One region of the Streptomyces sp. NPDC003720 genome, then DNA from elsewhere that is predicted to be linked to it. Evidence: riboswitches for the same ligand, from Rfam matches in the RefSeq annotation. Region 1 holds a riboswitch; the other holds the start of a gene.
What was found. Region 1 has a riboswitch for glycine ahead of gcvT (glycine cleavage system aminomethyltransferase GcvT). Riboswitches for the same ligand answer to the same signal wherever they lie in the genome.

Region 1 (7,612 bases):
CAGTGCACCGTGGTGGGGCCGAGGTCGTAGGTGGCGCCGGCCACGATCCCCTTGATGAAGTGCCAGTACTGGACGTAGACGGGCTGGTCCAGACCGAGGTTGTGCTTGACAGCGGCGATGTCCGCCTTCGACGGGCTCTTGCCGATGTACTGCTGCGCCAACTGGTCCGCTGTCTGGCCGGCAAGCCGTGGCAGCAGGAAGAAGATGGCGAAGGTGACCGCGGAGACGACCAGCAGCAGGATCACTGCCGCGAACGTCCGGCGGAGGATGTACGAGATCACGGGGACCGGCGCTGGTGCCCGCGGGCCGCGAAGCCCGCGGGCACCAATGCCTTCACCTGCCTTCCGGGGCTGCTACTTCGACGCGACGCCGATGTTGAGGTAGTCGTACTGACCGCTGAAGGCCGCCGTGGAAACCAGGTTGGTGTAGTTCTGCGGGCGGGCCAGCAGGACCTTGAAGTAGGTCAGCGGGACCAGGACGGCGTCGTCCATGGTCTTCTTGTCGATCTGCGTGTACAGGCTGTTGCGCTCGGCGTCGTCCTGGGTGCCGATCGCCTTGCCCAGCAGGGAGTTGACGTCCTTGCTGTCGTACTGCGACAGGTTGGTGTTACCGGACTGGCTGATCGCCTTGCCGTTCAGGATCTGCTGCAGGAAGCCGTAGCCGGAGGGCCAGTCGGCACCCCACTGCATCATGATCAGGCCGATGTTCTGCTTCTCGGTGAACTTCGGCACACCGGCGTAGTCGGTGAAGTACTTGCCGGACGGGTACTGCTTCAGGCTGGCGTTGATGCCGACCTTCTTCAGCGAGTTGATGATCGCCGTGGCGGCGTCGATCTCCTGCGGACGGTCCGAGCGGGCCGAGATGTTGGTGCTGATCGACGACTTGCCGCAGGCCTTCAGCTGCTCCTTGGCCTTGGCCGCGTCGCCCTTGTTGCCGGAGGTCGCGTAGACGTCCGACTTCTCGTAGCCCGGGATGTCCGGGGGAAGCACGGTGGAGGCGATGTCGCCGCGGATCGGGCCGCCCTCGGCGGTCTGCACCGAGACCTTGTCGATCGCGTACTGCACGGCCTTGCGGCACTCGGGCTTGTCGAACGGCTTCACCTTGGTGTTGATCGCCATGTAGACGAGCCGGCCACCGTAGGTGTTGTCCGTGTTGGCCTTCTTCGCCGTGTCGGTGAGCACCTTGGCCTGGGTGGAGGCCTGGACGCCGGCACCGGCGAGGTCGATCGCGTCACCGGCCAGGACGTCCTGGTCGATGGTCTCCGGGTTGACCTTCAGCTTGACGACGATCTTCTCCGGCAGCTGCTTGCGCAGCGGGTCCGTCTTCGCGTCCCAGTTCTCGTTGCGCACGAGCACGGCCTGCTTGCCGTCCTCGTAGCTCTGGAACTTGTACGAGCCCGACGACACGATGTGCTTGACGTAGTCGACGCCCTTGTCCTTGGACTGGGGCACCGGCGCGGTCTGCGGGGCGGCGACGAGGTAGTCGAACTCCTGGAACGCCTGGTTCAGGTGGAAGACGATGGTGGTGTCGTCCGGCGTCTCGATGGAGGACAGGCCCTTGCCGCTCTTGTCCTTGTAGGGGCCCTTGTACTTGTCGCCCTTGGCCATGAACTGCTGGAAGTAGTTCGGGCCGAGGGAGAGCACGTCACGCGCGAAGTTCGAGCGCTCGACGGCGTACTTGACGTCCTTCGAGGTGATCGGCGAGCCGTCCTCGTACTTCAGGCCCGAACGCAGCTTGTACGTCCAGGTCTTGCCGCCGTCGCTCGGGACGCCCTTGCTCGCGGCGAGGTCCGGGACGAGGGTGTTGCCCTTCTCGCCGGCGCCGGGCTGGAACGTCATCAGCGGGCGGGCGTAGAGCCGGCTGAGGTTGTACATGTACGCGTAGTACGTGTTGCCGGGGTCGAAGGAGTCCGGCACGTCGGACAGCTCGTAGGTGACCGTGCCGCCCTTCTTGTCGGAAGCGTTGACCACACCCTTGGTCGCGGCGTTGGCCCCGGCGGACGAGCCGTTGTTGTCCTTGTTGTCATCGGCCTTGCTGCAACCTGCAACGAGCAGGCTGGCGGAGCCGATGGCCGCGATAGCGGCCAGCGCTGACCTTCGCATGATGGGTGCTTTCCCCTCCATAGTCGGAAACTTTTCGGGCTCTCGGGTGGTCGCAGGCGTCAGCGGCTGCGCGGGTCGAGAGCGTCGCGGAGACCGTCGCCCAGCAGATTGAACGCCAGGACGGTCACGAAGATGGCGAGACCGGGCACGATCATGAACTGGGGATCGACCTGGTAGTAGGTGACCGCTTCGCGGAGCATGCCGCCCCAGGAGGCCTGCGGGGGCTGGATGCCGACACCGAGGAAGCTCAGGGACGCCTCGAAGAGGATGTTGGTCGGGATGAGCAGCGTCGAGTAGACGATGATCGGGCCGACCAGGTTGGGCATCAGCTCCCGGAACAGGATGTACGGGCCCTTGGCGCCCATGCCGCGGGAGGCGTCCACGAACTCGCGCTCACGCAGGGCGAGGGTCTGGCCGCGCACGATCCGGCCCAGGTAGGGCCAGTTGAAGAAGCCGATGACGAAGATCAGCACGCTCAGGTGGAGCGGGAGCCCGTTGAGGCCGAACGCGCCGCCCTGGAGCGTGGCGGAGATCGCGATGGCGAACAGCAGGAGGGGGAAGGCGAGGAAGGTGTCCATCAGGCGGCTGATGATGTTGTCCACCCGGCCGCCGTAGTAACCCGCGATGACGCCCATGATGGCGCCGATCACGTTGGAGAGGATCGTGGCGCCGAAGGCGACCACCAGCGACACCCAGGAGCCCTCCAGGACTCGGGTGGCGATGTCACGGCCGAACTTCGGGTCCACGCCGAGCGGGTGGTCGGCGCTCATGCCGCCCCAACTGCCCTTGGGCAGCGAGGTGTCGGGGGTGATCAGGTCCTGGTTGAAGGCGTTGGGGTCGAGGCCGAGCAGGGCCTGCAGGGGCCGGGAGAGGACGGCCAGGGCGATCAGCAGGACGACGATGACGGCGCCCGCCACCGCGACCTTGTCCCTCTTGAATCTCGACCAGGCGATCTGCCCAAGGGAACGACCCTCGATCCGCCCCTTACCGGCACCCTCGAGCACAGCTTCCGGCTGTGCCTCGGCTGCCGCCCCGGTGGTCTCGATCGGTGCGGTCACAGTGACCCGACCCCTCTCGCCGGTGGTGACCGGCCTGCGCCTGCCGCGGTTTGCGGCTTTGTCGACTTGCCTCGATCGTGAGGTTCGACCTCACGTCTGAATCGCGAGTCTTCAGCTTCTTTGCGATCACCCGCCAGAGCTGACGGGGAAAGTATGCGCAACCGTGATGCAGTCCAGGGGATTCCGTTATCCGATCAGTGGGTAACGGCCACCGGACGCGGGGCACTTGGGGCAGACGGCTGTTTTGTTTCGAAACGGACGAAACATCGCTCTTCTACGCGCGGAGAAGTCCGTCTCGGACACGAATTCTCCATCACTGTCCAAGTGGCGGACTGCCCGGCCCGGTTGCTCAGTAGCCCCCGTGGACCGGCGGGTAGCCGTACCCGGGAGCCGGCGCCTGGGGCTGCGGCGGGGTCTGCGGCTGCGGCTGGGGGACGGCCGCGTGCGCGTCGCGATCGTAGAACGGGCGGGCGTTGGCCCGCATCCACAGCACCACCGGGTCGTAGTCGTCGGTCATCGCGACCGTGGACACCGGCAGCCCCTCGGGGACCGCGCCGACGGACTGCTGCATCATGGCGCGCACCGAGTCGACGGAGGCGGGCGAGGTGTCGTACACGTCGAGGCCGATGGCGAGGTACGGCGCGCCGAGCGTGGGCTGCACCCAGGCGCGGCGCAGCGAGCGCAGGGCCGGGGTGCGGTGGGCGTTCTGCGCGAGCAGGGCGTAGAACTGCGCGACGTCGACGCCGGGTTCCGACAGCCGCAGCGGGCCGGCGGGCTGGCGGTCGAGGCCGGTGGCGATGCGGCGCAGGTCCGTCCAGGGGATGCCGACGCCGCCGCCCGGGGCGTGCGGGTTGAGCCAGAGGCCGTAGTGGTCGGGGTAGAGGGTGCGGGCCACGTCGAGCCCGTCGACCACCTCGTACGAGCGGTTCCAGCCGCTGGCCGAGAGTTCCTGCGCGGAGGTCACGCAGGGGGCATAGCCGAGGCCGTCGACCTCCATGTTCCCGTACTGGGCGTCCGGGGACCCGGCCTGGCCGTGCCACAGCAGCATCCAGATCTGGCCGGAGGAGGGAGTGGCGAGGGCGCGCAGCAGTGCCTCGTAGGCGTCGTAGCGGCCGGGGGTGACCTGGCGCAGCATGTGCTCGACGCTGCCGCTGTGGCTCGCGCTCACCTGTCTTACCGGCCCTTCTCGAATCAGTGCCCCGCGTTCGGAGACAGCTTAAGCGCCGATCGGCTCGGAGCCCCGGGTTCCTGCGCGGGCGCGGGTGGGCGGAGGCCGGTCGGCCGGTCTCGCCGCTGACGGAGCCGCTGACCGACACCGCCCCGCGCCCCCGGGTCCGTGCCTCCTCGGCGCCGCCTTCTAGTGGCCGTACTGGTAGAAGGGGCGGACGTGGGACTTGAGCCAGGTGGCCACCGGGTCGTCCGTGACGTCCAGAAGGACGAGGTTGACCTGCCATCCGACCGGCGCCTTGCCCAGGGCCCGGCCGAGAGCCTCCAGCGGAAGGGCCCGCAGGTCGCCCTCCCACTGGGAGAGTTCGACGCCCACGAACATCACGGGGTCGGCCGTCTCCACCGAGGCCAGGCAGCGGCGGGCCGTGACCACCACGCCGGTGCCGGCGAACTCGGCGGAGGCGGCGGCGAGGAAGTCGACCGGGTCGTCCTGCCAGTCCGGCTCGAAGAGGCGGACCCGGCCGCCGGTGGCCGGGCCGTCCAGCGGGGTGTGGCCGGTGCGGCACAGTTCGGCCACCGCCTCGGGCGGCAGCGGCAGGCCGACCACCCCGTCGGGGTTCACGAGGATGCCGGCCTGCGGGGGCAGCCCGCGCGCGAACTCCACCGCCGGGGCGACGGTGAAGGACATGTGGGAGCCGGCCGCCAGGCGGAGCTGCTCCTCGGAGCTGAAGACCGGGACGTACACCTGGCCCTCGATCTCCATCGTGGGCAGGTCCAGCGGTCCGCTGTGCGGTCCGCCGCCGTTGGGCAGCGGGACCCACAGCAGGCTGCGGCCCAGCACCTCGGCGATCCGCCCGCCCGCGCCGGGTATGCCGAGGGAGGCCGAGAGCACCTCCTCCAGCTCGTTGCCGGGCCAACCGCCGTGCGGGTGGGGGTGCGTCTGTGCCGGGAAGTCCGCGGGAAGGTCCGCCGCCGAGAAGTCCATCTGCCTGCCGCCTGCTGGGAACCACTGCTGTGGTCCGAAAGGCTAGCGGGTGGCCGTGACGGCGCTCAGCCGGATCGGCCGGCGAAGCCGATGCGGCGCAGCACCGCGGCGGCGTCCCGGTCCAGCAGCACCGCCGAGCCGCAGCCGGCGGGCAGCTCCCCCCGCTCCACCGCGCGCAGCAGGCGGGCCGCCGTACGGCGGTGGCGGCGGAAGGCGTAGCGGGAGACGCCGCGGCCGCGCTCGCGCTGGCCCGCGCGGGCGGTCTCCGCGGTGACGTCGAGCAGCAGCAGGTGCAGGGTGCCGCCGCGGCGGCGGGCCGCGCGGACCAGCCAGCCGCGCACCCAGGCCTGCGTGCCGCAGTCGTGGACGACGACGCCCTCGCCGGTGCCGAGGGCGCGGCGCAGTGCGGCGTAGTGGGCGAGCCGGACCAGGGGGCGGTACAGCGCGTAGGGCAGGAAGCGGGGCACGCGGGCGGCCCAGCGGTCGCGGGCGTCCTGGGAGTCGACGCGGTGGCCGGGGACCGCGCGGTGCATCAGGGTGGACTTGCCGCTGCCGGGCAGCCCGGTGACCACCACCAGGTCGCGGGGGCCGAAGAGCAGGTCGTGCGGGCTGCGCCCGGCGCGCTCGCGCAGGTCGCGGACGACCGGGGCGGGCCGCCCGGCGCAGCGCTCGCGGGCCGGGGCGGAGGGCTGCTCCGGCATCGCGAGACCGGTGGTGGCGGCGTAGGCCGTGGTCCTGTTCACCGTCATCGTCCTCCCCTGTGGGCTCGGTAACCCTTTGCCCATCGAATGTAAAGAGAAGGTAATGCGCCGGTCCAGCGGTTGGGTACGCGTACTGCCACAGCTCGGTTACAGATGCGGGCCCTGACGGGGCGGGGCGCGGCGTGCAATGATGTGCGCGCCAACTGCATACCGGCCGCTTGAATCCGCGCGGGAGAGTTCCCAGCCAGCTCCGCTGGGACGCCGAAGGAGCAAGTCCCTCCCTTGAATCTCTCAGGCCCCGTTACCGCGCGGGCGAGGCACATCTGAAAAGCGGGCCGCTGCGACAGTGGCTCCACCCAAGGTGCAAGCCGTGACCACTCCTCGTGAGGATCATGGCGAACCTCTCAGGTTCCGATGACAGATGGGGAGGAACGTTCCTCGCCTGTCATACCTGCCCTGGGAGACGACCGACCGATGAGCAGTACCGAACCCACTCCAGCGCGCCGCACCGCGCTCGACGCCCTGCACCGTTCGCTCGGCGCGACGATGACCGACTTCGCCGGCTGGGACATGCCGCTGCGCTACGGCTCCGAGCGCGACGAGCACGTCGCGGTGCGGACCCGGGCCGGCCTCTTCGACCTCTCCCACATGGGCGAGATCACCGTGACCGGGCCGCAGGCGGCCGCCCTGCTGAACTACGCCCTGGTGGGCAACATCGCCTCCGTCGGCGTCGGCCGCGCCCGCTACACCATGATCTGCCAGGCCGACGGCGGCATCCTGGACGACCTGATCGTCTACCGGCTGGCCGAGCAGGAGTACATGGTCGTCGCCAACGCCTCCAACGCCCAGGTGGTGCTGGACGCGCTGACCGAGCGCGCCGCGGGCTTCGAGGCCGAGGTGCGCGACGACCGCGACGCCTACGCGCTGCTCGCGGTCCAGGGCCCCGAGTCCCCCGGCATCCTGAAGTCGCTGACCGACGCCGACCTGGACGGCCTGAAGTACTACGCGGGCCTGCCCGGCACCGTCGCCGGCGTCCCCGCGCTGATCGCGCGCACCGGTTACACCGGCGAGGACGGCTTCGAGCTGTTCGTGAAGCCGGAGCACGCGGTGGAGCTGTGGCAGGCGCTGACCAAGGCGGGCGAGGGCGCCGGCCTGGTGCCGTGCGGCCTGTCCTGCCGGGACACCCTGCGCCTGGAGGCGGGCATGCCGCTGTACGGGCACGAGCTGACCACCTCCCTGACGCCCTTCGACGCCGGGCTGGGCCGGGTGGTGAAGTTCGAGAAGGAGGGCGACTTCGTGGGCCGCGAGGCGCTCACCGAGGCCGCCGCCAGGGCCGAGCAGAACCCGCCGCGCAAGCTCGTCGGCCTGGTCGCCGAGGGCCGCCGGGTGCCGCGGGCCGGGTTCTCCGTCGTCGCGGGCGGCGAGGTGATCGGCGAGGTCACCTCCGGCGCCCCATCCCCCACCCTGGGCAAGCCGATCGCGATGGCGTACGTCGACGCGGCGCACGCGGCGCCGGGCGCCGAGGGCGTCGGCGTGGACATCCGGGGCAGCCACGAGCCGTACGAGGTCGTGGCGCTGCCCTTCTACAAGCGCCAGAAG
Region 2 (7,612 bases), on a different contig from region 1:
CGTTCGTCGACCTCGAGGCCCGGGAGGCGGCCTGGGACGCGGACTCGGCGCGCCGGGTGGGGACGAAGCTGCGCTGCGACATACGGGCGGTCACCGGGCTCACCGGTTCGGTGGGGCTGGCCGCCTCCAAGATGCTCGCGAAGATCGCCTCGGAGGAGGCCAAGCCCGACGGACTCGTCCTCGTCGAACCCGGCACCGAGCGGGCGCTGCTCGGGCCGATGTCGGTGCGGACCCTGCCCGGGGTGGGACCGGCGACGGGGGACCACCTGCGGCGGGCCGGGATCACCACGGTCGAGGAGCTGGCCGAGGCCGGCGAGGACGAACTCGTACGGCTCCTCGGCAAGGCGCACGGGCACGCGCTGTACGCGATGGCGCTGGCGCGCGACGACCGGCCCGTGGTCGCCGAGCGGGAGGCCAAGTCGGTGTCGGTCGAGGACACCTACGACGTGGACATCCACGACCGGATGAGGGTCGGTCTCGAGGTGCGGCGGCTCGCCGACCGGTGCGTGGGCCGGCTGCGCGGTGCCGGGCTGTCGGGGCGGACCATCGTGCTGAAGGTCCGCCGGTACGACTTCTCGACGCTGACCCGGTCGGAGACGCTCCGAGGGCCCACGGACGACCCCGCCGTGATCCGGGAGGCGGCCGAGCGGCTGCTGGACTCCGTGGACACCACGGGCGGCGTGCGGCTGCTGGGGGTCGGCGTCACCGGGCTCGCCGACTACACCCAGGAGGACCTGTTCGCCCAGGCGGCGCAGCCGTCCGGGGAGGCGCGGTCGCCGGAGGAGGCCGTGACCGAGCCCGTGCCGGAGCGGCCGGAGCCCGGCGAGCGGCAGTGGCGCGCCGGGCAGGACGTGCGGCACGCCGAGCTGGGCCACGGCTGGGTGCAGGGCAGTGGCCTCGGCCGGGTGACCGTGCGCTTCGAGACGCCCCAGTCGGGGCCGGGGCGGGTGCGGACGTTCGGCATCGGGGATCCCGCGCTGGAGCCGGCGGATCCGCTGCCGCTGGTGTCGGCCCCGGAGCCGTCGCCCGGGGTGCCGGACATGGGGCCGCCGAGCCTTTCGCGCGCTGTCGACGCCGATCCGTAGCGGGTTGCAGGGCCGACCGGGTGCCGGCGCCACCGTGGTGGGGTGCTCCGCCTTCCCCCGCGCGGTGGCCGACGGCGCGGGGTCAGGGCTCCTCCGTGCCCGCCAGCTTGCCGAAGTCGTGGTCCGCGAGCGGGGAGGGCGCAGCCACGTCCAGGCCGTAGTGGTGGTAGAGCTGGAGTTCCTGTTCGGGGGAGAGGTGGCGGCCCACGCCGAAGTCGGGTGCGTCCTTGATGAGCGCGCGGTCGAAGGGGACCCGCAGGGCGCCCTCGATGATCTCGCTGGGCTCCAGGGGGACGAAGGCGTCCCGGGAGAACAGACCGGTGCGTATGGCGGCCCACTCCGGCACGCCGGTGGCGTCGTCGAGGTACACCTCGTCGATGGTGCCGATCTTGGTGCCGGTGCGGTCGAACGCCTTGCGGCCGATCAGGTTGCGCGGATCGATGTCGGTCTGCACGGTCCCTCTCCCTCCACGTGGTCGCAACTCATCCGTAAGCACTACGAAAGAGCACAATCAGGGAGGCGGCCACTCGAAGGCCCGGGCGTTGACCTCGCTGGTAGGCTGACAGCGGCTGCTGACCCCGTGCGGGAGAGTCCTCCGACCACCTCGGAGGCGCCGAAGGAGCAAATCCTCCCCGGAATCTCTCAGGCCCACGTACCGCACGGACGAGGTCACTCTGGAAAGCAGGGCGGATGTCGACGGCGTCCGCCCTCACCGACGGTGAAAGCCGGCGCCTTCGGGCCGCCGGTGAAGCTCTCAGGTCGAGATGACAGAGGGGGAGGCCGTCGGGGTATCCGTACCGGGGTGCCCCTCGAAGGTCGTGTCAGACCAGGAGGCCTCCGCAATGACCGCCCATCGCACCCCGCTCTCCGAGCTCGAAGCGGGCATCCCCTTCGAGCAGCGCCACATCGGGCCCGACCAGGAGGCGCGGGCCAAGATGCTCGCGCACGTCGGCTACGGCTCGCTCGACGAGCTGACCGCCGCCGCGGTCCCGGACGTGATCAAGAACGCCGACGCCCTGGACCTGCCGGGCGCCCGCACCGAGGCCGAGGTCCTCGCCGAGCTGCGCTCGCTCGCCGACCGCAACCAGGTCCTCGGCTCGATGATCGGTCTCGGCTACTACGGCACCTTCACCCCGCCGGTCGTCCTGCGCAACGTCATGGAGAACCCCGCCTGGTACACGGCCTACACGCCGTACCAGCCGGAGATCTCCCAGGGCCGGCTCGAGGCTCTGCTGAACTTCCAGACCATGGTCGCCGAGCTCACCGGGCTGCCGACGTCCGGCGCGTCCCTGCTGGACGAGGGCACGGCCGCCGCCGAGGCCATGGCGCTCTCCCGGCGCATGGGCAGGAACAAGAAGGGCCTGTTCCTGATCGACGCGGACGTCCTGCCGCAGACCGTCGCCGTGATCGAGACGCGCGCCGAGCCGACCGGCGTCGAGGTCGTCGTCGCCGACCTCTCCGGCGGCATCCCGGCGGAGATCGCCGAGCGCGAGATCAACGGTGTGCTGCTCCAGTACCCGGGCGCCTCCGGCGCCGTCCGCGACATCAAGCCGGTCATCGACCAGGCGCACGGGCTGGGCGCCCTCGTCACCGTCGCGGCCGACCTGCTCGCGCTCACCCTGCTGACCTCGCCGGGCGAGCTGGGCGCCGACATCGCCATCGGCACCACCCAGCGCTTCGGCGTGCCGATGGGCTTCGGCGGGCCGCACGCCGGCTACATGGCGGTGCACGAGAAGTTCGCGCGCAGCCTGCCCGGCCGTCTCGTCGGCGTGTCCGTCGACGCCGACGGGCACAAGGCGTACCGCCTGGCGCTGCAGACCCGTGAGCAGCACATCCGCCGTGAGAAGGCCACCAGCAACATCTGCACCGCCCAGGTGCTGCTCGCCGTGATGGCCGGCATGTACGCCGTCTACCACGGCCCCGAGGGGCTGCGCACCATCGCCCGCCGCACCCACCGCTACGCCACGATCCTCGCCGAGGGCCTGAAGGCCGGCGGCGTCGAGATCGTGCACGGCGCCTACTTCGACACTCTCACCGCGCGCGTGCCCGGCAGGGCCGCCGAGGTCGTGGACGCGGCCCGGGCGGGCGGCGTCAACCTGCGTCTCGTCGACGCCGACCTGGTCTCCCTGGCCTGCGACGAGACCACCAACCGGGCCCAGGTGGAGGCCGTCTTCGCGGCCTTCGGCGTGGACGGAGACATCGAGGCGCTGGACGCGGCGGCCGGCGAGGCCCTGCCCGAGGCCCTGCTGCGCACCGACGACTACCTCACCCACCCGGTCTTCCACGAGCACCGCTCCGAGACCGCGATGCTGCGCTACCTGCGCCGGCTCGCCGACCGTGACTACGCGCTCGACCGCGGCATGATCCCGCTGGGCTCCTGCACCATGAAGCTCAACGCGACCACCGAGATGGAGCCGGTCACCTGGCCCGAGTTCGGGCAGCTGCACCCCTTCGCGCCCGCCGAGCAGGCCGAGGGCTACCTGACGCTCATCCGCGAGCTGGAGGACCGGCTCGCCGAGGTCACCGGCTACGACAAGGTCTCGCTGCAGCCGAACGCCGGATCGCAGGGCGAGCTGGCCGGTCTGCTGGCCGTGCGCGGCTACCACCGCGCCAACGGCGACGAGCAGCGCACCGTCTGCCTGATCCCCTCCTCCGCGCACGGCACCAACGCGGCCAGCGCCGTGATGGCCGGCATGAAGGTCGTCGTCGTCAAGACCGCCGAGGACGGCGAGATCGACGTCGCCGACCTGCGGGCGAAGATCGAGCAGCACCGCGACGAGCTGGCCGTGCTGATGATCACCTACCCGTCGACGCACGGTGTGTTCGAGGAGCACGTCGCCGACATCTGCGCCCAGGTCCACGACGCGGGCGGCCAGGTGTACGTCGACGGCGCCAACCTCAACGCGCTGGTCGGCCTCGCCAAGCCGGGGCACTTCGGCGGCGACGTCTCGCACCTGAACCTGCACAAGACGTTCTGCATCCCGCACGGCGGCGGCGGCCCCGGCGTCGGCCCGGTGGCGGTCCGCTCGCACCTGGCGCCGTACCTGCCGAACCACCCGCTGCAGCCGGCGGCCGGCCCCGAGACCGGTGTGGGCCCCGTCTCCGCCGCGCCGTGGGGCAGCGCGGGCATCCTGCCGATCTCGTGGGCGTACGTCCGCCTGATGGGCGGCGAGGGGCTCAAGCGCGCCACCCAGGTCGCCGTGCTCTCCGCCAACTACGTCGCCAAGCGCCTCGAGCCGCACTACCCGGTGCTCTACAACGGCCCTGGCGGCCTGGTCGCGCACGAGTGCATCATCGACCTGCGCCCGCTGACCAAGGCGACCGGCGTGAGCGTGGACGACGTCGCCAAGCGGCTCATCGACTACGGCTTCCACGCGCCGACCATGTCCTTCCCGGTGGCCGGCACGCTGATGATCGAGCCGACCGAGTCCGAGGACCTGGCGGAGCTGGACCGGTTCTGCGACGCGATGATCGCCATCCGCGCGGAGATCGAGAAGGTCGGCTCCGGAGCCTGGCCGGCGGAGGACAACCCGCTGCGCAACGCCCCGCACACCGCGCGGGCGCTCGGCGCGGACTGGGACCACGCCTACAGCCGCGAGGAGGCCGTCTTCCCGGGGGGTGTCTCGGTGGCGGACAAGTACTGGCCGCCGGTGCGCCGCATCGACCAGGCCTTCGGTGACCGCAACCTGGTGTGCTCCTGCCCGCCGCTGGACGCGTACGAGGACTGAGCGAGCCGTACGTGTGAGCCCCGCCCGTGGACCGGGCGGGGCTCCCGCGTTTCCACGCGCCCTCAGGCCGTGGCCAGCGACACCTCGGTCGCCTTGATCAGGGCGACCACGTCGGAGCCCACGAAGAGGCCGAGGTCCTCGGCCGCGTCCCTGGTGATCACCGCCGTCAGCTCGCCGCCCGCGACGGCGACCTTCGCGGAGGCCATGACCTCGCCCCTGGTGAGGCGGGTGAGCGCGCCGGGGAGCTGGTTGCGGATCGACAGGCCCTCGATCCTGCCGGTGGCCAGGGAGACCTCGGTCGACTTCACCAGGGCGCGGACGGCGGTGCCGGGGGCGAGGGCGAGTTGCTCGGCGGCGTCCCGGGTGATGGCGGCTGTCAGCTCCTGGCCGCCGTCGAGCCGCACCTTGACGATGGCCATGACCTCGCCAGGACGGACCTCGGTCACAGTGCCGGGGAGCTGGTTGCGGATGCTCAGAGTCATGAGCACCCACCGTAGAGCGCCCGCCCGGTCAGGCCGGGTATGCGTGGGTCTGCGTCGCCTTCACCGTCGCCCAGACCGACGCACCCGGGTGCAGGTCCAGCTCGGCGGCGGCGACGGTGGTGAGATCGGCGGCGAGGGGGAGCTCGCCGGTGAGGTCGGCGCGGATCTGGTCGCCGTGGGTCTCCAGGCCCGCGACCTCGCAGGCCCACAGGTTGCGGGCGCTGGCGCCCGAGGGCCGGTCCCTGAAGAGCGTGACGGCGGCCGGCGGGAAGGCCACGAAGACGGGGCCGGACAGGTCCTCCGTGGTGGTCACCGAGGGGCCCGCGTCCAGCCGTACCGCGTGCCCGCCGGCCTGCCCGCGGTAGAGGTTGAGGCCGACCAGCCGGGCGATGTAGTCGGTGCGCGGCCGGCGGGCGATCTCGCCGGGGGTGCCCTGCTGCACGACGTGTCCGTGCTCGACGACGACCAGCCGGTCCGCGAGCACCATGGCGTCCAGCGGGTCGTGCGTGACCAGCACGGCGACGGCCTCGAACTCGGCGAGGTGGCGACGGAGCTGGGCCCGGACGTCCAGGCGGGTGCGGGCGTCCAGCGCGGCGAGCGGTTCGTCCAGGAGCAGCAGCCTCGGCCGGGTGGCCAGGGCGCGGGCGAGCGCGACGCGCTGGGCCTGGCCGCCGGACAGGCGGCGGGGCTTGGCCCCGGCGTGCCCGGCGAGTCCCATGCGGTCCAGCCAGGCGGCCGCCTGCGCGCGTGCCTCGGCCTTGCCGACGCCCTGGCAGCGCGGCCCGAACGCCACGTTGTCCAGGGCGGACAGGTGCGGGAAGAGCAGGTAGTCCTGGAATACGACGCCGACCGGGCGGGACTCCGGCGGGGTGCGCTCCAGTGAGGTGCCGTCCAGCCGCAGGTGGCCGCCGGTGAGCGGGAGCAGTCCGGCGAGGGCGCGCAGGGCGGTGGTCTTGCCGGCGCCGTTCGGGCCGAGCAGGGCGATGACGTCGCCGGGGGCCGCGGTCAGCGCGACGTCGAGCCGGAAGCCCTCCCGGTCCACGACCAGCCGGGCGTCGAGCCCCTGCCCGCCGGGAGCCTCCGGGCCGGTTCCGGCAGCGGGCAGGGGGGCCCGCGCCCCGGTCGGCACCCGCGCGGGACCGGCTTCGGTCCACACCTCGCCGTCCGTGTCCATCTCGCCTTCCCTTCTCACCCTGGACTCCCTGCCCATCGTGCCCTCACGTCCCCGTCAGCCACCGGTCGCGCAGGCCCGCCAGCACCGCGATCGACACGGCCAGCAGGACCAGGCTCAGCGAGATCGCCGCCTCCGGGTCGTTCTCCAGGGCGAGGTAGACGGCCAGCGGCATGGTCTGCGTACGGCCGGGGAAGTTGCCGGCGAAGGTGATCGTCGCCCCGAACTCGCCGAGCGCGCGCGCCCACGCCAGCACCGCGCCCGCGGCGACACCGGGCGCGATCAGCGGCAGGGTGACCCGGCGGAAGGCGGTGAACCGCGAGGCGCCGAGCGTGGTCGCCGCCTCCTCGTAGCGCGGGTCGGCGGCGCGCAGGGTGCCCTCGACGCTGATGACCAGGAACGGCATCGCGACGAAGGCCTCCGCGATCACCACCCCGGCGGTGGTGAAGGGCAGGGTGATCCCGAACCACGCGTCCAGCCACTTGCCGACCACCCCGTTGCGGCCGAGGGCGAGCAGCAGGGCCACGCCGCCCACCACCGGGGGCAGGACCAGGGGCAGGGTGACCAGGGCCCGTACGAGACGGCGGCCGGGAAAGTCGGTGCGCGCCAGCAGCCAGGCCAGCGGCACCCCCAGCACGAGACTGACGCCGGTCGCCGCCGTGGCGGTGACCAGGGACAGCTGCAGGGCCTGCCACACTTCGGCGCTGGTCAGCTGATCGGGCAGGCTGCGCCAGGGGGCGCGGACGAGCAGCGCGAGAAGGGGCAGCAGCAGGAACGCCAGGGCCACGACACCGGGCACCAGCAGGGGAAGCGGCACGCCGCGCGCGCGTCGGCCCCGCGGCCCGCCCGTGCGGGGGCCGGCCGCGGTGCCGGGCTTTCCGGGTGACGTCACGGCTCGAGGAACCCGGCCTCGCCCAGGACCCGGCGGCCCTCGGCGGACCGCACCAGCGCGATGAACGCCTTGGCCGCCGGCGCGTTGCCCGCGTTCTTCAGCAGGGCGATCGGATAGTCGTTCACGGCCTTGGCCGACTCGGGGAACTCCACGCCCTCCACCTTGTCACCCGCCGCCTTCACATCGGTCTTGTAGACCACGGCGGCGTCGGCTTCCTTCAGCTCCACCTTGGTCAGGGCGCTCTTGACGTCCTG

Region 2: linked by a shared signal. The riboswitch ahead of gcvP (aminomethyl-transferring glycine dehydrogenase) and the one ahead of gcvT (glycine cleavage system aminomethyltransferase GcvT) in region 1 are both predicted to bind glycine.

What each region holds. Positions count from the first base shown of each region.
Region 1 covers NZ_JBIANZ010000011.1:282,483-290,094, forward strand. The annotation lists gene ACFYU0_RS29430 (ABC transporter permease) at 1-281, opposite strand, end outside; gene ACFYU0_RS29435 (ABC transporter substrate-binding protein) at 354-2,123, opposite strand; gene ACFYU0_RS29440 (ABC transporter permease) at 2,162-3,160, opposite strand; gene ACFYU0_RS29445 (enhanced serine sensitivity protein SseB C-terminal domain-containing protein) at 3,510-4,295, opposite strand; gene ACFYU0_RS29450 (enhanced serine sensitivity protein SseB) at 4,518-5,312, opposite strand; gene ACFYU0_RS29455 (AAA family ATPase) at 5,378-6,055, opposite strand; glycine riboswitch at 6,233-6,330, shown strand; gene gcvT (glycine cleavage system aminomethyltransferase GcvT) at 6,488-7,612, shown strand, end outside.
Region 2 covers NZ_JBIANZ010000001.1:9,588-17,199, forward strand. The annotation lists partial or broken gene ACFYU0_RS00055 (DNA polymerase IV) at 1-1,057, shown strand, start outside; gene ACFYU0_RS00060 (PRC-barrel domain-containing protein) at 1,168-1,539, opposite strand; glycine riboswitch at 1,659-1,753, shown strand; gene gcvP (aminomethyl-transferring glycine dehydrogenase) at 1,928-4,813, shown strand; gene ACFYU0_RS00070 (TOBE domain-containing protein) at 4,876-5,295, opposite strand; gene ACFYU0_RS00075 (ABC transporter ATP-binding protein) at 5,324-6,469, opposite strand; gene ACFYU0_RS00080 (ABC transporter permease) at 6,513-7,358, opposite strand; gene modA (molybdate ABC transporter substrate-binding protein) at 7,355-7,612, opposite strand, start outside.